Regions from separate parts of the Streptomyces sp. NPDC098101 genome, predicted to be linked through region 2. Evidence: predicted binding sites of a transcription regulator. Region 2 holds the regulator's gene; the other holds the start of a gene.
What was found. The regulator HspR, encoded in region 2, represses chaperone genes until heat shock. The targets are predictions, from matches to a motif close to TTGAGNNNNNNNNNCTCAA.
Positions count from the first base shown of each region.

Region 1: lon (endopeptidase La) is a predicted target of HspR. The motif match lies at 3,919-3,937, and genes of this name have one in related genera.

Region 1 covers NZ_JBIWAS010000003.1:982,942-993,755, forward strand. The annotation lists gene ACIQVI_RS17520 (hypothetical protein) at 1-12, opposite strand, end outside; gene ACIQVI_RS17525 (ABC transporter ATP-binding protein) at 176-973, opposite strand; gene ACIQVI_RS17530 (zf-HC2 domain-containing protein) at 970-1,836, opposite strand; gene ACIQVI_RS17535 (RNA polymerase sigma factor) at 1,833-2,441, opposite strand; gene ACIQVI_RS17540 (hypothetical protein) at 2,520-3,068, opposite strand; gene ACIQVI_RS17545 (GNAT family N-acetyltransferase) at 3,190-3,828, opposite strand; gene lon (endopeptidase La) at 3,960-6,371, shown strand; gene ACIQVI_RS17555 (DUF4240 domain-containing protein) at 6,482-7,072, shown strand; gene ACIQVI_RS17560 (lytic polysaccharide monooxygenase) at 7,128-8,006, opposite strand; gene ACIQVI_RS17565 (lysozyme) at 8,224-9,051, opposite strand; gene ACIQVI_RS17570 (MarR family winged helix-turn-helix transcriptional regulator) at 9,688-10,119, shown strand; gene ACIQVI_RS17575 (hypothetical protein) at 10,124-10,814, opposite strand, start outside.
Region 2 covers NZ_JBIWAS010000005.1:299,541-310,354, forward strand. The annotation lists gene dnaK (molecular chaperone DnaK) at 459-2,309, shown strand; gene grpE (nucleotide exchange factor GrpE) at 2,306-2,968, shown strand; gene dnaJ (molecular chaperone DnaJ) at 2,999-4,174, shown strand; gene ACIQVI_RS24260 (heat shock protein transcriptional repressor HspR) at 4,179-4,622, shown strand; gene ACIQVI_RS24265 (hypothetical protein) at 4,691-5,170, opposite strand; gene ACIQVI_RS24270 (helix-turn-helix transcriptional regulator) at 5,188-6,168, opposite strand; gene ACIQVI_RS24275 (hypothetical protein) at 6,301-6,618, shown strand; gene ACIQVI_RS24280 ((2Fe-2S)-binding protein) at 6,627-6,944, shown strand; gene ACIQVI_RS24285 (pyridoxamine 5'-phosphate oxidase family protein) at 7,085-7,489, opposite strand; gene clpB (ATP-dependent chaperone ClpB) at 7,635-10,229, shown strand; gene ACIQVI_RS24295 (hypothetical protein) at 10,260-10,706, opposite strand; gene ACIQVI_RS24300 (YbjN domain-containing protein) at 10,812-10,814, shown strand, end outside.

The DNA.
Region 1 (10,814 bases), on a different contig from region 2:
GACGGCGGTCACGGGAGGGCCTTTCTCGTACGGGGACGGGGAGCGGGGACGGCGATCGGCGTACGGGACCGGGGCCGCCCCGTACGGGACGGGGCGCGGTCACCTGCGGGTTCTTCCCGGGCGGCGGCGACCGTCACCGGGGCGACCCCGCACGACCGGACGCGGGAGGCGGTCGTCACCGCAGGGCCCCCGTCCCCGCCCCCGTACGGGAGCGGTGGGCGCGCAGGGCGGCCGTGTAGCCGCGTTCCACCGCGCTCGTCGTGGGGTCGGCGGCCCCGTCCGGGGTCCCTCCGAGCGCCGTGAGTTCGGCCGTCGTGCCCCGGAAGGCGAGCCGGCCCGCCTCGAGCAGGGCGACCTCGGCGCAGGCCGCCGCCACGTCCTCGACCAGGTGCGTCGAGACGACCACCGTCGCCTCCGCGCCGAGCTCCCGCAGCAGGGCGCGGAAGTCGACGCGCTGCTCCGGGTCGAGCCCGGCGGTCGGCTCGTCGAGCAGCAGCAGGTCCGGGTCGTTCACGAGGGCCTGCGCGATGCCCGCGCGCCGGACCATCCCGCCCGACAGGGTCTTCATCCGGGCGTCGATCCGGTCGGCGAGCCCGACCCGCCGCACGGCCCGCTCCACGGCCGCCGGGGCCCGGTCGGACGGCAGTTCCTTGAGCCAGGCGACGTACTCGACGAACTCCCGGACGGTGAAGGCCGGGTAGTACCCGAACTCCTGCGGCAGGTAGCCGAGCCGGCGCCGGATCCCGGTGCGCTCGCGGTGGTCCGTGGCGTCGCCGCCGAGGAGCTCCACCCGGCCGGAGGAGGGGGCGGCGACGGTCGCGAGGACCCGTATGAGGGAGGTCTTCCCGGCCCCGTTGGGGCCGAGCAGACCGTGGACGCCGGGGCCGAGGGAGAGGTCGAGCGCGTCGAGGGCGAGGGTGCGGCGGTGCCGGACGGTCAGTCCGGACACCGCGACGGCGGTCGGCGGGTTCACCGGGTCTCCAGGTGGTCGAAGGAACGGCGGCGCAGGGCGAGGAGGGCCGCGCAGGCCAGCGCGGCGGCGGCCCAGACGCCCTGGACGGCGGGGCCCGTGACGTACGGGGCGACGCCGGCGGCGTCCGGGGCCCCGACGAGGGAGCGCGCGACGGCGAGCAGCCACCCGCCGCCGAGCGTCGCGGCCGCCGCCCGGCAGCCGACGAACGAGCCGAGCGCCAGCGCCGCCAGGGTCAGGGCGAGGCCCGGAAGCAGCCAGGCGGCGGCCCCCGGGGACCCGGCGGCGCGCGGCAGCAGGGCACCGCAGGCGGTCAGCAGGGGGACGCACACGGCGAGCACGGCGGCGGTGCGGGTGAGCAGCAGCCGCAGCCCGCCGGACGGGGTGGCGGCGGTGATCTCGTGCAGCGGGTCGGCGTGCCGTCCGTACGAGACGGCGACCCCGGCGAGCGGCAGGAGGGGGGAGACGGTGAGCAGCCAGCTCCGCGCGCCCTGGACCCCGGCCCCGTGGGCGAGCCCGAACGCCCCGCCGACGACGAGGACCACCGCCACCAGCCAGGAGCCGCGCAGCGCGGGCCCGGCGGACCACCAGAGCCGCGCCCGCCGCCCGAGGGGGCCCGGGGCGGGTGCCTCCGGGGCGTGTCCCAGCGAGGCCAGGAGTTCCGTCCGTACGGAGGCGAGGACCGGGCCCGCCGCCCCGGCCCGCACCGCCGCCGAGACGCGGACCGCGCAGGCCGGGCAGGACTCGACGTGCTTCTCCAGGGACCAGGCGTCGGTCTCGGGGACGGTGCCCGCCGCGTACCGGGCGGCCAGGTCTTCGGCGACGTGCCAGGAAGGCTCCGTGCGGCGGCTCGTGCGGCGGCTCACGCGGTGCCTCCCAGGGGGTGCGGGCCCCGGGCGCGTCCGGCGTCGAGGGCGGCGCGCAGCTCCCGGCGGGCGCGCAGGGCGCGGGTCTTGACGGTGCCCTCGGGTATGCCGAGCAGCCGGGCCGCCTCACGGGTCGTCAGGCCGTCGACGACGGTGGCGCGCAGGACCTCGGCGAGCTCGGGCGAGATCCGGTCCAGGGCGGCGCCGACCTCCCCGTACTCCAGGCCCGCGAGCACCCGGTCCTCGGCGGACGGGGCGGGAGCGGCGGGCTCCGGCGCGGCCGGGGCGCGTGCGGCGCGGGCCCCGGCCCGCCGCGCGTCCACCAGGCGCCGGGCGGCGATCACCCAGAGCCAGCCGCCCGCCTCGCCCCGGCCCCGGTGCCCGCCGGCCGAGCGCCAGACCGTGACGAAGGTGTCCTGGAGGACCTCCCGCACGGTCTCCTCGTCGGGGCAGCGCCGGGCGAGCCGGGCGTGCAGCCAGCCGGCGTGCCGGTCGTAGAGCACGGCGAGCGCCCCGGTGTCCCCCCGGGCCACCGCGCGCAGCAGCGCCGCGTCGTCCTCGTCGCCCCCGGAGGGGCCTCCCCCCGTGGGGCGCGACAGTCTCACGCCCTCTCTATCGCGGACGGGCCCCGGTTCGGTTCACGGTTCGGTTCACGGATCGGGAGACCGGGCGCCGGGGCGGCCTCAGGGACTCGTCGGCGGGCCGCCCTCCGGCAGGGCGTCGAAGACGCGCTGGAGCGCGGGCGGGCGGTCGCCGTCGCCCGCGACGACCACGCGGTGGCGGTAGGCCACCTCGTACTGGAAGCCGTCGGCGATCGGCCGTCCGGTCGGTCGCGCCGGTACGAGGGCGAACGCGGGGTCCTCCAGGGCCGCGCGCAGCTCGGCGGCCTCGGCGGGGGTCTGCCGGCCGGTCCGGGGCGGCTTGTCGCCGGATTGGACCGTCCACGCCCCGTCCCGGTGGACGACGAGCCGGTTCCGGACCCCGGCGAAACCGCCGGTCACGGTAACCCGGACGAGGACCTGGCCCGGCCGGGGGTCGTCCCTCGGGGCGCTCGGCCCGCCCGTGGTGCGGGGGGTGCCGGGTCCGGTCGTGGTGCCGGGGGTGCCGGGTCCGGTCGTCGGGCCCGACGCGCTCGGTCCGGCCGTGGTTCCGGGTGCGCCGGGTGCCGGGGGAGTGCCGGAGCCCGAGCCGCAGCCGGTCGCGCCGCCCGCCAGGACCGCCGCGAGCAGCACGGCCCCGCATCGTCTTCCCCGTCCGCCTCGTCTCGTGGGACTCATGGGAGGAGGATGCCCGGCGGGGCGCCTCCCCGCAGCCGGACGACGGGATTCCGCCGCCGTCCGGAGCGTCCGGGGCTCAGACCTCGCCCCGTACGATCCCGGTCAGCGGCCCCCGGTACTCCCAGCCCAGCGCGGCGTAGAGCCCTCGGCCGTCCGTGGTGGCGGAGAGCACTCCGGTCGCGGCGCCCGCCTGCGCGGCGGCGGCCTCCAGGGTGAGCACGACGTTCGCGCCGAGGCCCCGGCGCCGGTGCGCCGGGTCCGTCTCGATCTGGTCGGCGACGGCGGTGGCGCCGGTCGGGGCGATCTGCCCCCGGGCGGCGAGGGTGCCGTCCGGGGCGAGGATCCGGACCCGGACGACGCCGTCCCGGACCTCGACGTTCCGTGCGTACCCCTCGGGCGGCGCGGGGCGGGCGCCGGGGTCCAGCGGCTTGACCATCATGAAGCCGGGGTCGTCGGGGATCGTCCACCCCTCGGTGATCCACGGCGCCACCTCCTCGGCGTCCGCCATCACCTTGAGCCAGCTGTACGGCTCGGTGAGCCGCTCGCAGAGCGCGCCGACGGTGGCCGCGTCGGGCGCGGGCAGCACGTGCCGCAGGACGTGCCGGGGGAGGCCCACGTCGATCCGGTACCCCCACGGCTGGTCGACGGCGGCCGAGGTGCCCCGGGAGACGGTCCAGCCCTCCACCCACGCCGATGTAATGGCTCGCATATCCATGGAGGTATTACATCGGCTGTTCGGCGAGATGCGCGAGAGTGATCGCTCAGAGCGAACAGGCGTCCGGGAACATTCACGGGCTCACATGCATTGAGTCCGTACAGCTCAACTTGACTGCCGAAGGGGAGATCATGGCTTCTGAGTCCATGGCGTCCGCGCCGCTCACTCTGCCTGTGCTGCCGCTCGACGACGAGGTCGTGCTGCCCGGAATGGTGGTGCCGCTGGACCTGTCCGACAACGACGTACGGGCCGCCGTCGAGGCCGCCCAGGCCGCCGCACGGCCCGGAGAGGGGAAGCCGCGGGTGCTGCTCGTGCCCCGCGTCGACGGCACCTACGCCGCCACCGGCGTCCTCGGGACCGTCGAGCAGGTGGGACGCCTGTCCGACGGCGACCCGGGCGCGCTCGTGCGCGGCCGGGGCCGCGTCCGCATCGGTGCCGGGACGACCGGCCCCGGCGCCGCCCTGTGGGTCGAGGGCACCGCCGTCGAGGAGACCCTGCCCGACCCGCTGCCCGGCTCCGTGACCGAGCTGGTCAAGGAGTACAAGGCGCTGGCCACCACCTGGCTCAAGAAGCGCGGGGCCTGGCAGGTCGTCGACCGCGTCCAGCAGATCGACGGCGTCGGCGCCCTCGCCGACAACTCCGGCTACTCGCCCTTCCTGACCGTCGCCCAGCGGATCGAGCTCCTGGAGACCGCCGACCCGGTCGCCCGGCTGCGCCTGGCCACCGCCCGGCTCCGCGAGCACCTCGCCGAGCAGGACGTCGCCGAGACCATCGCCAAGGACGTCCAGGAGGGCGTCGACAAGCAGCAGCGCGAGTTCCTGCTCCGCCGCCAGCTCGAAGCCGTCCGCAAGGAGCTCCGCGACCTCAACGGCGAGGCCGAGGGCGACGAGTCCGACGACTACCGCGCCCGCGTGGAGGCCGCCGACCTGCCCGAGAAGGTGCGCGACGCCGCCCTCAAGGAGGTCGAGAAGCTGGAGCGGTCCAGCGACCAGTCCCCCGAGGGCTCCTGGATCCGCACCTGGCTCGACACGATCCTCGAACTGCCCTGGAACGAGCGGACCGAGGACCGGTACGACATCCGGGGCGCCCGCGCGGTGCTCGACGCCGAGCACGCCGGCCTGGACGACGTGAAGGAGCGGATCACCGAGTACCTGGCGGTGCGCAAGCGGCGCGCCGACCGGGGGCTCGGCGTGGTCGGCGGGCGCCGGGGCGGAGCCGTCCTCGCCCTCGTCGGCCCGCCCGGCGTCGGCAAGACCTCCCTCGGCGAGTCCGTCGCCCACGCGATGGGCCGCGAGTTCGTCCGGGTCGCCCTCGGCGGCGTCCGGGACGAGGCGGAGATCCGCGGCCACCGGCGCACGTACGTGGGCGCCCTGCCCGGCCGGATCGTCCGCGCGATCAAGGAGGCCGGGTCCATGAACCCGGTGGTCCTGCTCGACGAGATCGACAAGGTCGGCTCCGACTTCCGCGGCGACCCCGCGGCGGCGCTCCTCGAAGTCCTCGACCCGGCGCAGAACCACACCTTCCGCGACCACTACCTGGAGGTCGAGCTCGACCTCTCCGACGTGGTCTTCCTGGCCACCGCGAACGTCCTGGAGTCCATCCCGGAGGCCCTCCTCGACCGCATGGAACTGGTGCGGCTCGACGGCTACACCGAGGACGAGAAGGTCGTCATCGCCCGCGACCACCTGCTGCCCCGGCAGCTGGAGCGGGCGGGCCTGGAGCCCGGCGAGGTCGTCCTGGAGGAGGCGTCGCTGCGGAAGCTGGCCGGCGAGTACACCCGCGAGGCCGGCGTCCGCACCCTGGAGCGGGCGATCTCCCGGCTGCTGCGGAAGGTCGCGGCCCAGCACGAACTGGGCGACCGCGAGCTGCCGTTCACGGTCCGTCCGGAGGACCTGCGGGAGCTGATCGGACGTCCGCACCACGTGCCCGAGTCGGCGCAGGACCCGGCCGAGCGCCGGACGGCCGTGCCGGGCGTCGCCACCGGACTCGCGGTGACCGGCGCGGGCGGCGACGTCCTCTTCGTGGAGGCCTCCCTGGCCGACCCGGAGACCGGCGCCGCGGGGCTCACCCTCACCGGACAGCTGGGCGACGTGATGAAGGAGTCGGCGCGGATCGCGCTCTCCTTCCTCCGCTCGCACGGCGCGGAGCTGGAGCTGCCCGTCACCGGCCTCAAGGACCGGGGCGTGCACATCCACTTCCCGGCGGGCGCGGTCCCCAAGGACGGGCCGAGCGCGGGCATCACGATGACGACCGCCCTCGCCTCCCTGCTGAGCGGCCGGCTCGTCCGCACGGACGTGGCCATGACCGGCGAGGTCTCCCTCACCGGCCGGGTCCTGCCCATCGGCGGCGTGAAGCAGAAGCTGCTCGCCGCGCACCGGGCGGGCATCACCACGGTCGTGATCCCCAAGCGGAACGAGGCCGACCTGGACGACGTCCCGGCCGAGATCCTGGAGAAGCTGGAGGTCCACCCCGTGACGGACGTCCGGCAGGTCCTGGAGATCGCCCTCGCCCCGGCGGAGGTGCCGGTGGGCGTGGCCGCGTAACCCCTGGTCGAGAGCGGGGTGTTCCCTCGGGGGCACCCCGCTCCGGCACGTCCGGACGCCGGTCCGGGGGCGGCTCCGCGATGTCAGTCCCGGCTGTCATGATCGTACGCATGAACGAAGACGCCTTCTGGGCTCTCATCGACGAGTTGAGCGGCCGCCCCGGCACCCGGGACGAGCGGCTGGAGTGGCTGGAGGGGGAGCTGCTGCGGCGTCCGGCCGGGGAGAGCGTGGCGTTCCAGGTGCGCCTGGAGAAGGCGTGCGGGGCGGCCGACACGCACGCGCTGTGGAGGGCGGCGGACCTGATCGAGGGCGGCCGCTGCACCGACGACGGCTTCCACTACTTCACCCTCTGGCTGGTGGGCCAGGGACGGAAGGTGTACGCGTCGGTGCTCGCCGACCCGGACGCGCTGGCCGACGTGTCCGACGTGCGGGCGCTCGTGGGGCGGCACCACGGCGAGTGGGACGACGACGAGTGGCCCGAGTGGGAGGAGCTCGACTACGTCGCCCAGGACGCGTACGACGAGCTGACCGGCCAGGAGGACGACGACGGGGAGGAGTTCCTCGAAGCGGTGGAGGCCGCGGAGGACGAAGAGGACGAGGACGAGGGGGAAGAGGGCGAGGAGCGCGGGGCGGCCGGGCCGGAGGGGTTGGCCCTGCCCCGGCTCGCCGCCCTCTTCCCGCTCGGGCCGTCCGGCTCCTAGGTGCCGCCCGGACCGAGCGGGACCGGGCGGCGTCCCGGGGACGCGTGGGGGTGCGTCAGGAGGCGGACGTGTTCCGGCGGCGGCCCAGGAGCAGGCTGCCCGCCGCGAAGGCGGCGAGGGCGCCCGCGCCCGCGAGGGCCGGTACCAGGGGGGAGGAGGTGCCGGCGGCCTCGGCGGAGAGCGCCGGGGGCCGCTCGTCGCCGCCGTGGCCCGCGTGGCTCACGGTGGACAGGGCGGCGCCCGCCGCGATCTTCGCCTCGGTCGGGGCCTTCGCCGGGGTCGCGGCCTTGGCCGCCGTACCGCCGAAGGTGACGTCCGAGCAGCTGTAGAAGGCCTCGGGGCTGTCGTTGCGCTGCCACACCTTGTAGACGACGTGGCGGCCGGTGCGGGCCGGCAGGGTGCCGGTGAAGTTGTAGTAGCCGTCGGTGGCGGTGCGGGTGGTGTGGTGGACGGCGACCGGGGTGGCGTCCAGGTCCGACCACTTCAGGGGCTGGGTCGGGTCGAAGCCGGCCTTGGTGATGTAGACCGTCATGGTGCCCGAATGGGCCGCCGTCGCCCGGACCTTGAAGTCGAAGGAGCCGGCGGCGACCGCCGTCGCGGGCCAGTCGGTGCGCGCCCAGTCCAGGGCCCGGTACTTCTCGCGGTTCGCCGAGCAGAGCTTGCCGTCCGGGATGAGGGACCGGTGCTGTCCGTCCGCGTTGGCGATGTTGACCTCGTTCCAGTCGTAGAGCGGCTGGGTGCCGGAGTCGGCGACGAGGTCCTTGCACACCTGTGACCTGGGCGTCTCGGGGCCTTCGGCGTAACAGGCGGCCAACCGGCTCACGGGGTTGAAGACGGCCCCGTGGGCACTGGCCGCCGTGGGGGTGAGACCGACGAGCGCGGCGGCGGACAGGGCCGCGGCACCGGCGGCGGTGGCACGGCGGACGGAGGGCAGGGAGGACATGCGGGGGCTCTCTCTCGTGCGTGGGGGAGTACGGAACGAGCAACGCGCGCGGGGCGCCGGGAAGTTGAAACCCGGGCGACCGTCGTAGAGCCTCGCATTGGTCCATACCAATGAGCAAGGGGGTGGAGGAAAAACGGGTGCGGCCCCCGGGGCGCGTCGTGCGCCCGGGGGCCGCCGGGAGGGAGGGGCGACGGGGGCGACGGGGGCGTCAGCCGTTCGCGAGCGCCCGCACGCGCGAGAGGTCCCCGTTGAAGCGGTTGTGGTCGCCGACCGTCGGGCCGGTGGAGGTGTACTGCCACATCGTGTAGTACTCCCAGCCGGCCGGCAGCGTCCCCACGGCGGAGGCGTAGCGCGCGACCCACAGCGGGTTGGTCGCGCCGAAGCCGGCGTGGTTGCCGGTGCACTGGGTCCACCAGCTCGTCGCCGTGTAGATGACGGCGTCCCGCCCGGTCCGGGCCTTGTAGCGGTTCAGGAAGTCGCGGATCCAGGTCACCATCCCGGCCTGGGTCTTGCCGTAGCAGGTCGCGCCGTACGGGTTCCACTCGATGTCGAGCACGCCCGGCAGGGTCCTGCCGTCCTTCGACCAGCCGCCGCCGTTGTCGACGAAGTAGTCGGCCTGGGCCGCGCCGCCCGTGGTGTCCGGGGTGGCGAAGTGGTACGTGCCCCGGATCATGCCGACGTCGTACGAGCCGTTGTACTGCTGGGTGAAGGAGGTGTTCTTGTAGTAGGTGCCCTCCGTGGCCTTGACGTAGGCCCACCGGACGCCGCTGTTCCACAGCGTGGACCAGGCGACGTTCCCCTGGTGGCTGGAGACGTCCACGCCCTCCGTCTGGACGGCCCGGGTCGGCGCGCCGGGGGTGCCGTCGCGCCCGTCGTGCGCGAGGACGCCCATGCCCATGCTCGCGGTGCCGCGGGCGGGCGCCTTCCGGACGTCCGCGTCCGGGGCGGCTCCGGCGGGGCCCGCGAAGGGGAGGAGGAGGGCCAGGGCCGCGAGGGCGGCGCCGGCGAGGGTCGTTCCGGATCTGTGCACACGCATCGCGTGCCTCCGAAAGGCTCGTGGGGAGAGGGGGCGACACGTCCTGGTGTGGACATGTCAGTGGGGGTGGTGGAAACGACGCTACGCACGTAGACCCGCCCGTGGAAGGGGACCTGGTCGCCGCCGTTGGTCTACGCCTGCGAAATACTGGAAGAGCTGCGGAAACGGCCGCGACGGGAAGAAACTTTCAGCGGCCGAAAGGCCGCCGGTGTGGCGGAGACGCGCCACGGGAAACACGCGGGAGGCACTGACGTGCACGAAAGCGGTACGGCACGCGAAAGCGGGATTACCCCGCGGGCCCTACCCGGAACCGGGGCTGCCCTGCCGACCCCCGACGCGGACGGGGATACGCCCCCGACGCCGGGCAAGCCCGGAACCGCCTCGCCGTCCCCCGGCAGGTCCGGGGCCAAGCCTCCGGCACCGGGCGGCGCCCGAGCCGCCTGGCCGTCCCCCGGCGGGGCTGGAACCGTTCCATCAGCCCCCGCGGGCGGGGGCGGGGATACGTCTTCGGCACCGGGTGGGGCCAAAACCGCCCCACCGGCCCCTGGTGGCACCGGGGCCACGCCTCCGGCACCGGGCGGAGCCGGAACCGTCCCACCCGCCCCCGGCGGAGCCGGGACCCTCACCCCGCCCCCCGTGGACCGGGAGTTTCTCGCTCTCGAGCGTGAGCTGGCGGTGTTTCTGCGGCGGGCGCGGGCGCAGTCCGGGGAGATGGCGCGGGAGGTGCATCCCGAGTTGGAGCCCGCCGCCTATGGGCTGTTCGTGCGGCTCGACGACGCCGGGCCGCAGCGGGCGACCGAGCTCGCCGGGTACTTCGGCGTCGGCAAGGCGACCATGAGCCGCCAGCTCCGGGCGCTCGAAGACCTCGGTCTCGTCGCCCGCGACCCCGACCCCGCCGACGGCCGCGCCTCCCTCGTCCGCCTCACCGAGGAGGGCCGGAACCGCTTCCGCCGCGTCCGCGACGCCCGGCGCGAGCGCTACGTCCGCAAGCTCGCGGACTGGGACCGCGCGGAGGTCGCCGAGCTGGCCCGCCTCCTGAACCACTTCAACGTACGGGCGGAGGGCTGAGGGCTCAGCCCTCCGGCGGCCCCGGCTCCACGTACGCCGCCGTCGCGTCGTCGTGCAGCTTCCAGCGCCGTACGCCCCCCGCCGCCGCGTCCGCGACCTCCCGCTCCCGCACCCGCCGCAGCAGCCCGGCCGGCCCCTCCGCGCGCAGGACGCCGAAGCAGTCCGCCCAGTCGCCCTCGCCGAACAGGTCCACCCAGCGGCTCGCCCCGTCCGTGAGCGCCGCCAGGGCCCGCACCTCCGCGCGCGGCACCGTCCCGGTCACCGCCCGCTCCGCGACCGCCGGATCGGCCGCCGCCGTGAAGAAGCCGCCCTCCCGGTTCCGCAGCCGGTCCGTCGCCGCCACGGAGCGCAGCACCTCGGCCGGCACCCGGTCCAGCCGGTCGTCCAGCATCGCCCGTACCGCCCCGTCCGGCCCCTCCAGGAGGAGGACCGAGTCGGAGAGGACGAGGTGCTCGACCACCGCCCCGTCCCAGCGGGCGAGGACCACGGTTGCCTGAGGCGTCCTCACGTGAGAAAGGTCACAGCTCCCCCGATGGGCGTCCGCGGTGCGCCGGATTGCCAGGGAGAGGATCTCGGACAGGGGGACGTCCGGCCGGGAAGCGGACAGTTCGGTCAAAGCCCCGCCGAGCCGGGCGGCGAACCACGGCACGCCGTGCACACAACCGTCATCGCCGACGGGCGGCGTGACGCCGTCG
Region 2 (10,814 bases):
CGCCGGCCGCGCCCCCGGCAGCCACCGCGTCCCGACCGACCACCGCGCCCTCAGCAGCCACCGCGCCCTCAGCAGCCACCGCGCCCCCGGCAACCATCGGGCCCCCGGCGACCACCGTGCCCCCGGCACCCACCGAGCCGCCCCCGGCGGCCACCGCGGCCGCCTCGCCCGTCGTCCCCCTGTCCGTACCGGCCGTCATTCCCCCACATCCTTCCGCGTGAGAATCATGGGATATTCGTGGGATATGCCTGCTTTGCCCGGGAAGGGGCACCCGGACTCTCTCACGGGTCGCCCCGCGGGGAGGGGGATGACGCGCTTTTCCGCCCGTAGGGGTGGGGGTCTGAGTGGACGGGCGGGTGAAGAGTTGAGTCGGGGCGGCTCAGGTCTGTTGACTCGGGGAGGGGTGTCGTGCATCCTTGAGTCAGTACCACTCAAGTCAGTCAGCTGGAGGAATCGAAATGGCACGTGCGGTCGGCATCGACCTGGGCACGACTAACTCCGTCGTCAGCGTTCTGGAAGGCGGCGAGCCCACCGTCATCACCAACGCCGAGGGCGCCAGGACCACGCCGTCCGTCGTCGCCTTCGCGAAGAACGGCGAGGTGCTCGTCGGCGAGGTGGCCAAGCGTCAGGCCGTCACCAACGTCGACAGGACCATCCGGTCGGTCAAGCGCCACATGGGCACCGACTGGAAGATCGAGATCGACGGCAAGAACTTCAACCCGCAGCAGATGAGCGCCTTCATCCTGCAGAAGCTGAAGCGGGACGCCGAGGCCTACCTGGGCGAGAAGGTCGTCGACGCGGTCATCACCGTCCCGGCGTACTTCAACGACTCCGAGCGCCAGGCCACCAAGGAGGCCGGTGAGATCGCGGGCCTCAACGTCCTGCGCATCGTCAACGAGCCGACCGCCGCCGCCCTGGCCTACGGCCTCGACAAGGACGACCAGACGATCCTCGTCTTCGACCTCGGTGGCGGCACCTTCGACGTGTCCCTCCTGGAGATCGGCGACGGCGTCGTCGAGGTGAAGGCCACCAACGGTGACAACCACCTCGGTGGCGACGACTGGGACCAGCGCGTCGTCGACTACCTGGTGACGCAGTTCCAGAACGGCCACGGCGTGGACCTGGCCAAGGACAAGATGGCCCTCCAGCGCCTCCGCGAGGCGGCCGAGAAGGCCAAGATCGAGCTCTCGTCCTCGACCGAGACCACGATCAACCTGCCCTACATCACGGCCTCCGCCGAGGGCCCGCTGCACCTGGACGAGAAGCTCACGCGCGCCCAGTTCCAGCAGCTGACCTCGGACCTCCTGGAGCGCTGCAAGGTCCCGTTCCACAACGTCATCAAGGACGCGGGCATCGCCCTCTCCGAGATCGACCACGTCGTCCTCGTCGGCGGCTCGACCCGTATGCCCGCCGTCGCCGAGCTCGTCAAGGAGCTGACCGGCGGCCAGGACGCCAACAAGGGCGTCAACCCGGACGAGGTCGTCGCCATCGGCGCCGCCCTCCAGGCCGGTGTCCTCAAGGGCGAGGTCAAGGACGTCCTGCTCCTCGACGTGACCCCGCTGTCCCTCGGCATCGAGACCAAGGGCGGCATCATGACCAAGCTCATCGAGCGCAACACCACGATCCCGACCAAGCGGTCCGAGATCTTCACGACGGCCGAGGACAACCAGCCGTCCGTGCAGATCCAGGTCTACCAGGGCGAGCGCGAGATCGCGGCGTACAACAAGAAGCTCGGCATGTTCGAGCTGACCGGCCTCCCGCCGGCCCCGCGCGGCGTCCCGCAGATCGAGGTCGCCTTCGACATCGACGCCAACGGCATCATGCACGTGACCGCGAAGGACCTGGGCACGGGCAAGGAGCAGAAGATGACCGTCACCGGCGGCTCCTCGCTGCCGAAGGACGAGGTCGACCGGATGCGCCAGGAGGCCGAGCAGTACGCGGACGAGGACCACCGCCGCCGCGAGGCCGCCGAGTCCCGCAACCAGGGCGAGCAGCTCGTCTACCAGACCGAGAAGTTCCTCAAGGACAACGAGGACAAGGTCCCGGGCGACGTCAAGACCGAGGTCGAGGCCGCCCTCGCCGAGCTGAAGGAGAAGCTCAAGGGCGAGGACACCGCCGAGATCCGCACCGCCACCGAGAAGGTCGCGGCCGTCTCGCAGAAGCTCGGCCAGGCGCTCTACGCCGACGCCCAGGGCGCCCAGGCGGCCGGCGGCGACGCGGGTGCCGGTGCCGGTCAGGCGAAGGCCGACGACGACGTCGTCGACGCCGAGATCGTGGACGACGAGCCCAAGAAGGGTGGCCAGGCGTGACCGAGGAGACCCCGGGCTTCGAGGAGAAGCCCGACGTCCCCTCCGGCGCCACCCCTGACGACGCCGCCGAGGCCGTCGAGAACTCCGCCCAGGAGGACGCGACGGCCCCGGCCGGGGACGCAAGCAACCAGAAGCCGGCCGGTGACGCGGGCCTCACGGCCCAGCTGGACCAGGTGCGCTCCGCGCTCGACGAGCGCACCGCGGACCTCCAGCGGCTCCAGGCCGAGTACCAGAACTACCGCCGCCGCGTGGAGCGGGACCGGGTCACGGTCAAGGAGATCGCCGTCGCGAGCCTCCTGTCCGAGCTCCTTCCCGTGCTCGACGACGTCGGCCGGGCCCGGGACCACGGCGAGCTCGTGGGCGGGTTCAAGTCGGTGGCCGAATCGCTGGAGACCGTCGTCGCCAAGATGGGTCTGCAGCAGTTCGGCAAGGAGGGCGAGCCCTTCGACCCGACGATCCACGAGGCCCTGATGCACTCGTACGCGCCGGACGTCACCGAGACGACCTGCGTGGCGATCCTGCAGCCCGGGTATCGGATCGGCGAGCGGACCATCCGGCCCGCGCGCGTGGCCGTCGCCGAGCCCCAGCCGGGCGCGGCCCCGGCCAAGGACGAGAAGAAGTCGGCCGACGAGGAGAGCGGTGCCCCCGACGAGGGGTGACGCAACGATCGTCCGGAAGGAGGGACGTCGATGAGCACGAAGGACTTCGTCGAGAAGGACTACTACAAGGTCCTCGGCGTCCCCAAGGACGCCACCGAGGCCGAGATCAAGAAGGCGTACCGGAAGCTCGCCCGCGAGAACCATCCGGACGCCAACAAGGGCGACACCAAGGCCGAGGAGCGCTTCAAGGAGATCTCCGAGGCGAACGACGTCCTCGGTGACCCCAAGCGGCGCAAGGAGTACGACGACGCCCGCGCGCTCTTCGGGAACGGCGGCCTGCGGGCCGGCGGTCCCGGGGGCGGCGGCTCGTTCAACTTCGACCTGGGCGACCTCTTCGGAGGCGCCCAGGGCGGGGCCGGCGGCTTCGGCGGCGGTGGCGGCGGCATCGGGGACGTCTTCGGCGGCCTCTTCAACCGCGGCGGGGGCGGCGCCCGCACCCAGCCGCGGCGCGGCCAGGACATCGAGTCCGAGGTGACCCTCAGCTTCACCGAGGCCATCGAGGGCGCGACCGTACCGCTGCGGATGTCCAGCCAGCAGCCGTGCACGGCGTGTTCGGGCACCGGCGACAAGAACGGCACGCCCCGGGTGTGCCCGACCTGCGTCGGCACGGGGCAGGTCTCGCGCGGCAGCGGCGGCGGCTTCTCGCTCACCGACCCCTGCGTGGACTGCAAGGGGCGCGGCCTCATCGCCGAGACCCCCTGCGACGTCTGCAAGGGCAGCGGCCGGGCCAAGTCCTCCCGCACCATGCAGGTCCGCATCCCGGCCGGGGTGAGCGACCACCAGAAGATCCGGCTGCGCGGCAAGGGCGCGCCGGGCGAGCGCGGCGGGCCCAACGGCGACCTGTACGTCGTGGTGCACGTCGACGCCCACCCGGTCTTCGGCCGCAAGGACGACAACCTCACCGTCACGGTGCCGGTCTCCTTCACGGAGGCGGCGCTCGGCGGCGAGGTCAAGGTGCCGACCCTCGGCGGCCCCGCGGTCACCCTCAAGCTGCCCGCGGGCACGCCGAACGGCCGGACCATGCGCGCCCGGGGCAAGGGCGCGGTCCGCAAGGACGGCACGCGCGGCGACCTGCTCGTCACGGTCGAGGTCGCCGTGCCGAAGGAGCTCGACGACAAGGCACGCGAGGCCCTGGAGACCTATCGCGAGGCGACGGCCTCCGAGGACCCGCGGGCCGAGCTGTTCCAGGCCGCGAAGGGAGCGTGACCCGGTGGAAGGGCGCCGACGCAATCCGTACGAACTGACCGACGAGTCGCCGGTGTACGTCATCTCGGTGGCGGCCCAGCTGTCCGGTCTGCATCCCCAGACCCTCCGTCAGTACGACCGGCTCGGTCTGGTCTCCCCGGACCGCACGGCGGGCCGGGGGCGGCGCTACTCGGCCCGTGACATCGAACTGCTCCGCCAGGTGCAGCAGTTGTCGCAGGACGAGGGCATCAATCTGGCCGGGATCAAGCGCATCATCGAACTGGAGAACCAGGTCGCGGCGCTCCAGAGCCGGATCGCCGAGCTGTCGGCGGCGGTGGACGGCGCGGCGGCGGCGATGCGGCAGCGCGAGGCCCAGGTGCACGCCTCGTACCGGCGCGACCTCGTGCCGTACCAGGACGTGCAGCAGGCGAGCGCGCTGGTGGTCTGGCGCCCCAAGCGCGGCGAGTAGCCCCGTAGTTCATGCCGTGAGGCCCCCGTCACAGCCGTGGCGGGGGCCTCACGCGCGTCTTCGGAGGATCAGGGGATCAGCTCGGCCACGATGTCGCCGACCGTCTCCCACCAGGGGGCGGCCCCGGTGCCGAAGGCGGCGGCGAGGGCGGTGCCGACGGCGACGTCGAGCGGTTCGGGGGCGCGGTCCGGCAGCCACTCGGGGTCCACCCGCCCGTCCCCACTGGAGATCAGCGTGCCGAGCCGCCGCCCGTTCCGGGTGAGCCGGCTCTCCGCGTACGAGCAGGGGACGAGCCGGTGGCGGACCCCGCCGACGACGGCGTCCACCCGGTAGGAGCGGCGCAGCAGCCGTCCCCGGGCGGGGCGGAGGACGGCCGGGACGCCGTCCACGGTGAGCGCGAGGAGGGCGGCCTTGCGGGTGCCGATCGGCACGTGGTCCGCGGGCGCGGTCCCCGGGGCCCGTACGAGCTCCACGACGGGCAGTCCGGGTCCGGAGACCCGCAGGGTCCCGGCGGGGCCGTCGAGGTCGATCCGCACGTCCCCGTCCATCGATGTGTCCACGGTGGTCAGTCGTCCTGTTCGAGAATGCCCGACTGGGCGATCAGATAGCCGAGTTGGGCCCGGCTTCCGCTGCCGAGGGTGGCGGCGAGCTTGGCGATGTGGGCCCGGCAGGTCCGCACGTTCATCCCGAGCCGGCGGGCGATGGCCTCGTCCACGTACCCCTCGACGAGGAGCCGGGCGATGGAGCGCTGGACGCCGCCGATGCCGTCGGTCTTGATGTCGTACGGGATCTCCTCCCGGATCGGCACCGCCAGGCGCCAGAACTGGTCGAAGACGCCGCCGAGGTAGGCGACCAGGCCGGGGTGGCGCAGCTCCAGGGCGATCTGCCGGTCGCTGCGGGCCGGGATCAGGGCGACCTCGCGGTCCACGATGATCAGCCGGTCGATGATCTCCTCGAGGGTGCGGACCTGGACCTCGGGGCCGACGTGCTCCAGGTAGGTCAGGGTGAGTTCGGTGTGGCGCGCGGTGTGCTGGTAGAGGGTCCGCATGTTGATGCCGCGGCCCAGGAGCGGCGAGACCCGGTGGAGGGCCTCGGTCAGGGCCTGGGCGGGGCGGCCGCCGCCGGGCTGGACGGTGAGCAGTTCGCTGCGGCAGTTGGCGACGATCCGGTCCAGGCTCGCGTTGATGCGGTCGATGCCCTCGAGCACGGTGATGGCGTGTGTGGTCGGTGAGTCGTGGGCGCCGATGGCCATGAAAGGCTCGAAAGCGTCCGACAGGGCGACCGTGCGCCGGCGGCGGTCGAGGATTTCGCGCTCGATCGGCTGGAGCAGCTGGGCGAGGGCGGCCGACGGCGGAACCGGACGGAGCCACCGGGCGTCGTCGGGATCGGGATGGAGCAGGGACAGGTCCAGGAGGCAGGGCGCCTCGACCGTCTCTGACCGGGGTATTCGCCCCGTCCGCAGTGCGGACGCGTACAGCTCGGATCCTGCCGCGCAGAGTTCCGTATGCGAATGAGGGTGACCTGTCTCGTCCGCTTGTTTCCCCATATGTACACCCCCAGGCTCCTGCATCTCAGGAACATGATGCATGGGTTTGGTGGTGCAAGCGGAGAGAGTAAGCCATCGTCTTACTCGCGGGGGTTGGAAAGAGACGTTGCCTTCAAGTGAGGTTGCTCGGTGATGATGAAGAAGCTCATAAGTGCGGTGGCCGGAGTCGCCTTCATCGCGGCTGTCGCAGTGGGGGCCGTGGGCGTGACCCTGGACCCCGGCTGGCACGCGGAGCCGGCCACGGTGCGGGCCGCTGTGAACGACCCGGGCTGGCACCTGGCCCCCGCGAACGACCCGGGCTGGCACCTGGCCTCCACCACCGATCCCGGTTGGCACGTGGTCCCGGCCAACGACCCCGGTTGGCACGCGGAGCCCGCCACCACGGTGCGGGCCCTGGCGAGCGACCCGGGCTGGCACGTCGCCCCCGCCGCCGACCCCGGCTGGAGTTAAGCGGGATCATGAACGTTCCCGATGACCCCAGGTTCCGGCGGGAGATGGCCTCGGCCTACCGATCCGGATGGCACTTCGTCGACCTCGCCACGGCCATCCCCCACCGTGGTGACTCGCTGAAGGTCACGCTCTTCGGAGAGCCGATCGTCGTCGCGCGGGAGCAGGACGAGGACGTCCGCGCCTACCGGTGCCTGCGCCGCCCGCGCGGTGCCCCGCAGCCCATCCGCTGTGCCATCCGGTACGGCATGATCTTCGTCAACCTCGACCAGCGGGACCACCAGCTGATCGAACCCGAGACCATCACCGCCACCCCCCGCAGTGCCTGAGCGATCCCCCCGTCGTTGTAGGTCGCCCAGGTACTTCCCCCACACAGCGGCGCCATCGCGGACCTGAAACGCGATGGCGCCGCTGTGCTGCGCCCGTGTCTCCGCCGGGCGCCCGCGTTTTTTCCGGCCCCCGGTACGCGTCAGGCGCGGCCCATCGCCCGGGTGAGGGCGATCTCGATCACGACCCGGTCCGGGTTCGGGGCCGGCGTGCGGCCGTAGCGCTCCGCGTAGCGGGCGACGGCGTCCCCGACGACCTCCGGCTCCGTACGGATCCGGGCGACGCCCTCCAGGGTGGCCCAGCGCCCCTTGTCGACCTGGCAGACCGCGACCCGCGCGCCGTCTGTGCCCGCCGCCAGGACGTTGGCGACCTTCCGGCTGTTCTTGTTGGTGATCACGCGCGCGTACCCGCCCTCGGGGTCGTACGTGACGCCGACCGCGACCACGTGCGGGGTGCCGTCCGGGCGCGGGGTGGTCAGGGTGCACATGTGGTACTCGCGCCAGAAGCCGAGGTACGAGTCGGAGGGGTTCCTGGGATCCGTTGCCATGCCCGGAAACTACCCGGGGAGGACTCCCTCCGTTAACTTGAGCGGTATCGACTCAACTTTGTGTACTCTTGAGGAGTCACAGAAGTCGTGGAGCGGATCCGGGCGGATCCGCGAGGCACCCGCACGCCGAGGAGGAGCACCGCACATGGACGCCGAACTGACCAACAGGAGCCGGGACGCGATCAACGCGGCCACCAGCCGCGCCGTGTCCGAGGGACACCCGGACCTGACCCCGGCCCATCTGCTGCTCGCCCTCCTCGCCGGCCAGGACAACGAGAACATCACCGACCTGCTCGCCGCCGTCGAGGCCGACCAGGCGGCCGTGCGCGCCGAGGCCGAGCGGCTCCTCGCCGCTCAGCCCAGCGTCGCCGGCTCCACGGTCGCGCCCCCGCAGCCCAACCGCGAGCTGCTCGCGGTCATCGCGGACGCGGCCAAGCGGGCCAAGGAGCTCGGGGACGACTTCCTGTCCACCGAGCACCTCCTCATCGGCACCGCCGCCAAGGGCGGCCGGGCCGGTGAGATCCTCGACCGGCAGGGCGCGAGCGCGAAGAGGCTGCTTGACGCCTTCGAGACGAGCAGGGGAGGACGCCGGGTGACCACACCCGACCCGGAAGGGCAGTACAAGGCGCTGGAGAAGTTCGGCACGGACTTCACCGCCGCCGCGCGCGAGGGCAGGCTGGACCCGGTCATCGGCCGCGACCACGAGATCCGGCGCGTGGTCCAGGTGCTCTCCCGCCGCACCAAGAACAACCCGGTCCTCATCGGCGAGCCCGGCGTCGGCAAGACCGCCGTCGTCGAGGGCCTCGCCCAGCGGATCGTGAAGGGCGACGTCCCCGAGTCCCTGAAGAACAAGCGGCTCGTCTCGCTCGACCTCGGCGCGATGGTCGCCGGCGCGAAGTACCGCGGCGAGTTCGAGGAGCGCCTGAAGACCGTCCTCTCCGAGATCAAGGAGAGCGACGGCCAGATCATCACCTTCATCGACGAGCTGCACACGGTCGTCGGCGCGGGCGCCGGCGGCGACTCCGCCATGGACGCGGGCAACATGCTCAAGCCGATGCTGGCCCGCGGCGAGCTGCGCATGGTCGGCGCGACCACCCTGGACGAGTACCGCGAGCGGATCGAGAAGGACCCCGCCCTGGAGCGCCGCTTCCAGCAGGTCCTGGTCGCCGAGCCCACCGTCGAGGACACCATCGCGATCCTGCGCGGGCTCAAGGGCCGCTACGAGGCCCACCACAAGGTGCAGATCAACGACTCCGCCCTGGTGGCCGCCGCGACCCTCTCCGACCGGTACATCACCTCCCGCTTCCTGCCCGACAAGGCCATCGACCTGGTCGACGAGGCCGCCTCCCGGCTCCGCATGGAGATCGACTCGTCCCCGGTCGAGATCGACGAGCTCCAGCGCTCCGTGGACCGGCTCCGCATGGAGGAGCTGGCCCTCAAGAACGAGACCGACGAGGGCAGCAAGCAGCGCCTGGAGAAGCTGCGGCGCGACCTCGCGGACCGCGAGGAGGAGCTGCGCGGCCTCACCGCCCGCTGGGAGAAGGAGAAGCAGTCCCTCAACCGGGTCGGCGAGCTGAAGGAGCGCCTGGACGAGGCCCGCGGCCGCGCCGAGCGCGCCCAGCGCGACGGCGACTTCGACACCGCCTCCAAGCTGCTCTACGGGGAGATCCCGGCCCTGGAGCGGGAGCTGGAGGAGGCCTCCGAGGCCGAGGCGCAGCAGGAGACCTCGAAGGACACGATGGTCAAGGAGGAGGTCGGCCCCGACGACATCGCGGACGTGGTCGGCTCCTGGACCGGCATCCCCGCCGGCCGCCTCCTGGAGGGCGAGACGCAGAAGCTGCTCCGCATGGAGGACGAGCTCGGCAAGCGGCTCATCGGCCAGTCCGAGGCCGTGCGGGCCGTCTCCGACGCGGTGCGCCGCACCCGCGCCGGGATCGCCGACCCCGACCGGCCCACCGGCTCCTTCCTCTTCCTCGGCCCCACCGGCGTCGGCAAGACCGAGCTGGCGAAGGCGCTCGCGGACTTCCTCTTCGACGACGAGCGGGCCATGATCCGCATCGACATGTCGGAGTACGGCGAGAAGCACTCCGTCGCCCGGCTCGTCGGGGCGCCCCCCGGCTACGTCGGCTACGAGGAGGGCGGCCAGCTCACGGAGGCGGTCCGCCGCCGCCCGTACAGCGTGGTCCTGCTCGACGAGGTGGAGAAGGCGCACCCGGAGGTCTTCGACGTCCTGCTCCAGGTCCTGGACGACGGACGGCTGACCGACGGGCAGGGCCGGACGGTGGACTTCCGCAACACCATCCTGATCCTGACCTCGAACCTCGGCAGTCAGTTCCTGGTCGAGCCGACGACCTCGGAGGAGGTCAAGAAGCAGCAGGTTCTGGAGGTCGTGCGGGCCAGCTTCAAGCCGGAGTTCCTCAACCGGCTGGACGACCTGGTGGTCTTCTCGGCCCTCGACCGGGCCGAGCTGGGCCGGATCGCCCGGCTCCAGATCGACCGGCTCGCCCGGCGGCTCGCCGAGCGGCGCCTCACCCTGGACGTCACCCCGGAGGCCCTGGAGTGGCTGGCCGAGGAGGGCAACGACCCCGCGTACGGCGCCCGGCCGCTGCGCCGCCTGATCCAGACCGCGATCGGCGACCGGCTCGCCCGGGAGATCCTGGCGGGCGAGGTCCAGGACGGCGACACGGTCCGGGTGGACCGGGTCGGGGAGGGGCTGATCGTGGGCCCGGCGGCCCGCTAGGACCGGGGCCGGACGGGCCCCGGCCACAGGTCAGAGGTCGAAGGCCCTGACGCGTACGAGGGCGGTCTCCCCGTCCTCGTACGCGATCGAGACGTCCACGAACAGCACCTCGTCGTACGACGCCCGCACGCACACGTCTACCTCGCAGGAGTACGCGGTCTCCCCGGCCGGGTAGGTCGCGGCCAGCCACGCTCCGGCCCGGTCCGTCCGGAACGCGGCCTCGACCTGGGTGTCCTGGAAGTGCGCCGCCGTGCACCGGGCGTCCCGGGCGTCCGCCGGGAGCGTCCCCCGGGCGAATTCCATGGCCTCGGCGCAGTCGACCTGCTGCGCCCGGCCCATCTCGCTCCAGGCCATCGCGCCCCAGGCCAGCAGGGCCATCGGCCCGCCGCAGAACACGGTCACCACGATCGTGGCCCAGACCCAGGTCCACGGCCGCGCCTTCACCGGACCACGTTTCGCCGTCTGCTCTTCCCCCATGGGGGCAGATCTTGTCAGCCCGCAGCGGATCGCGGGAGCAGGGGTTGCCACGGACCGCCCGGGATGGGAGAGGATGGCGAGCATCCGTACGAAGGGAAATACACGGTG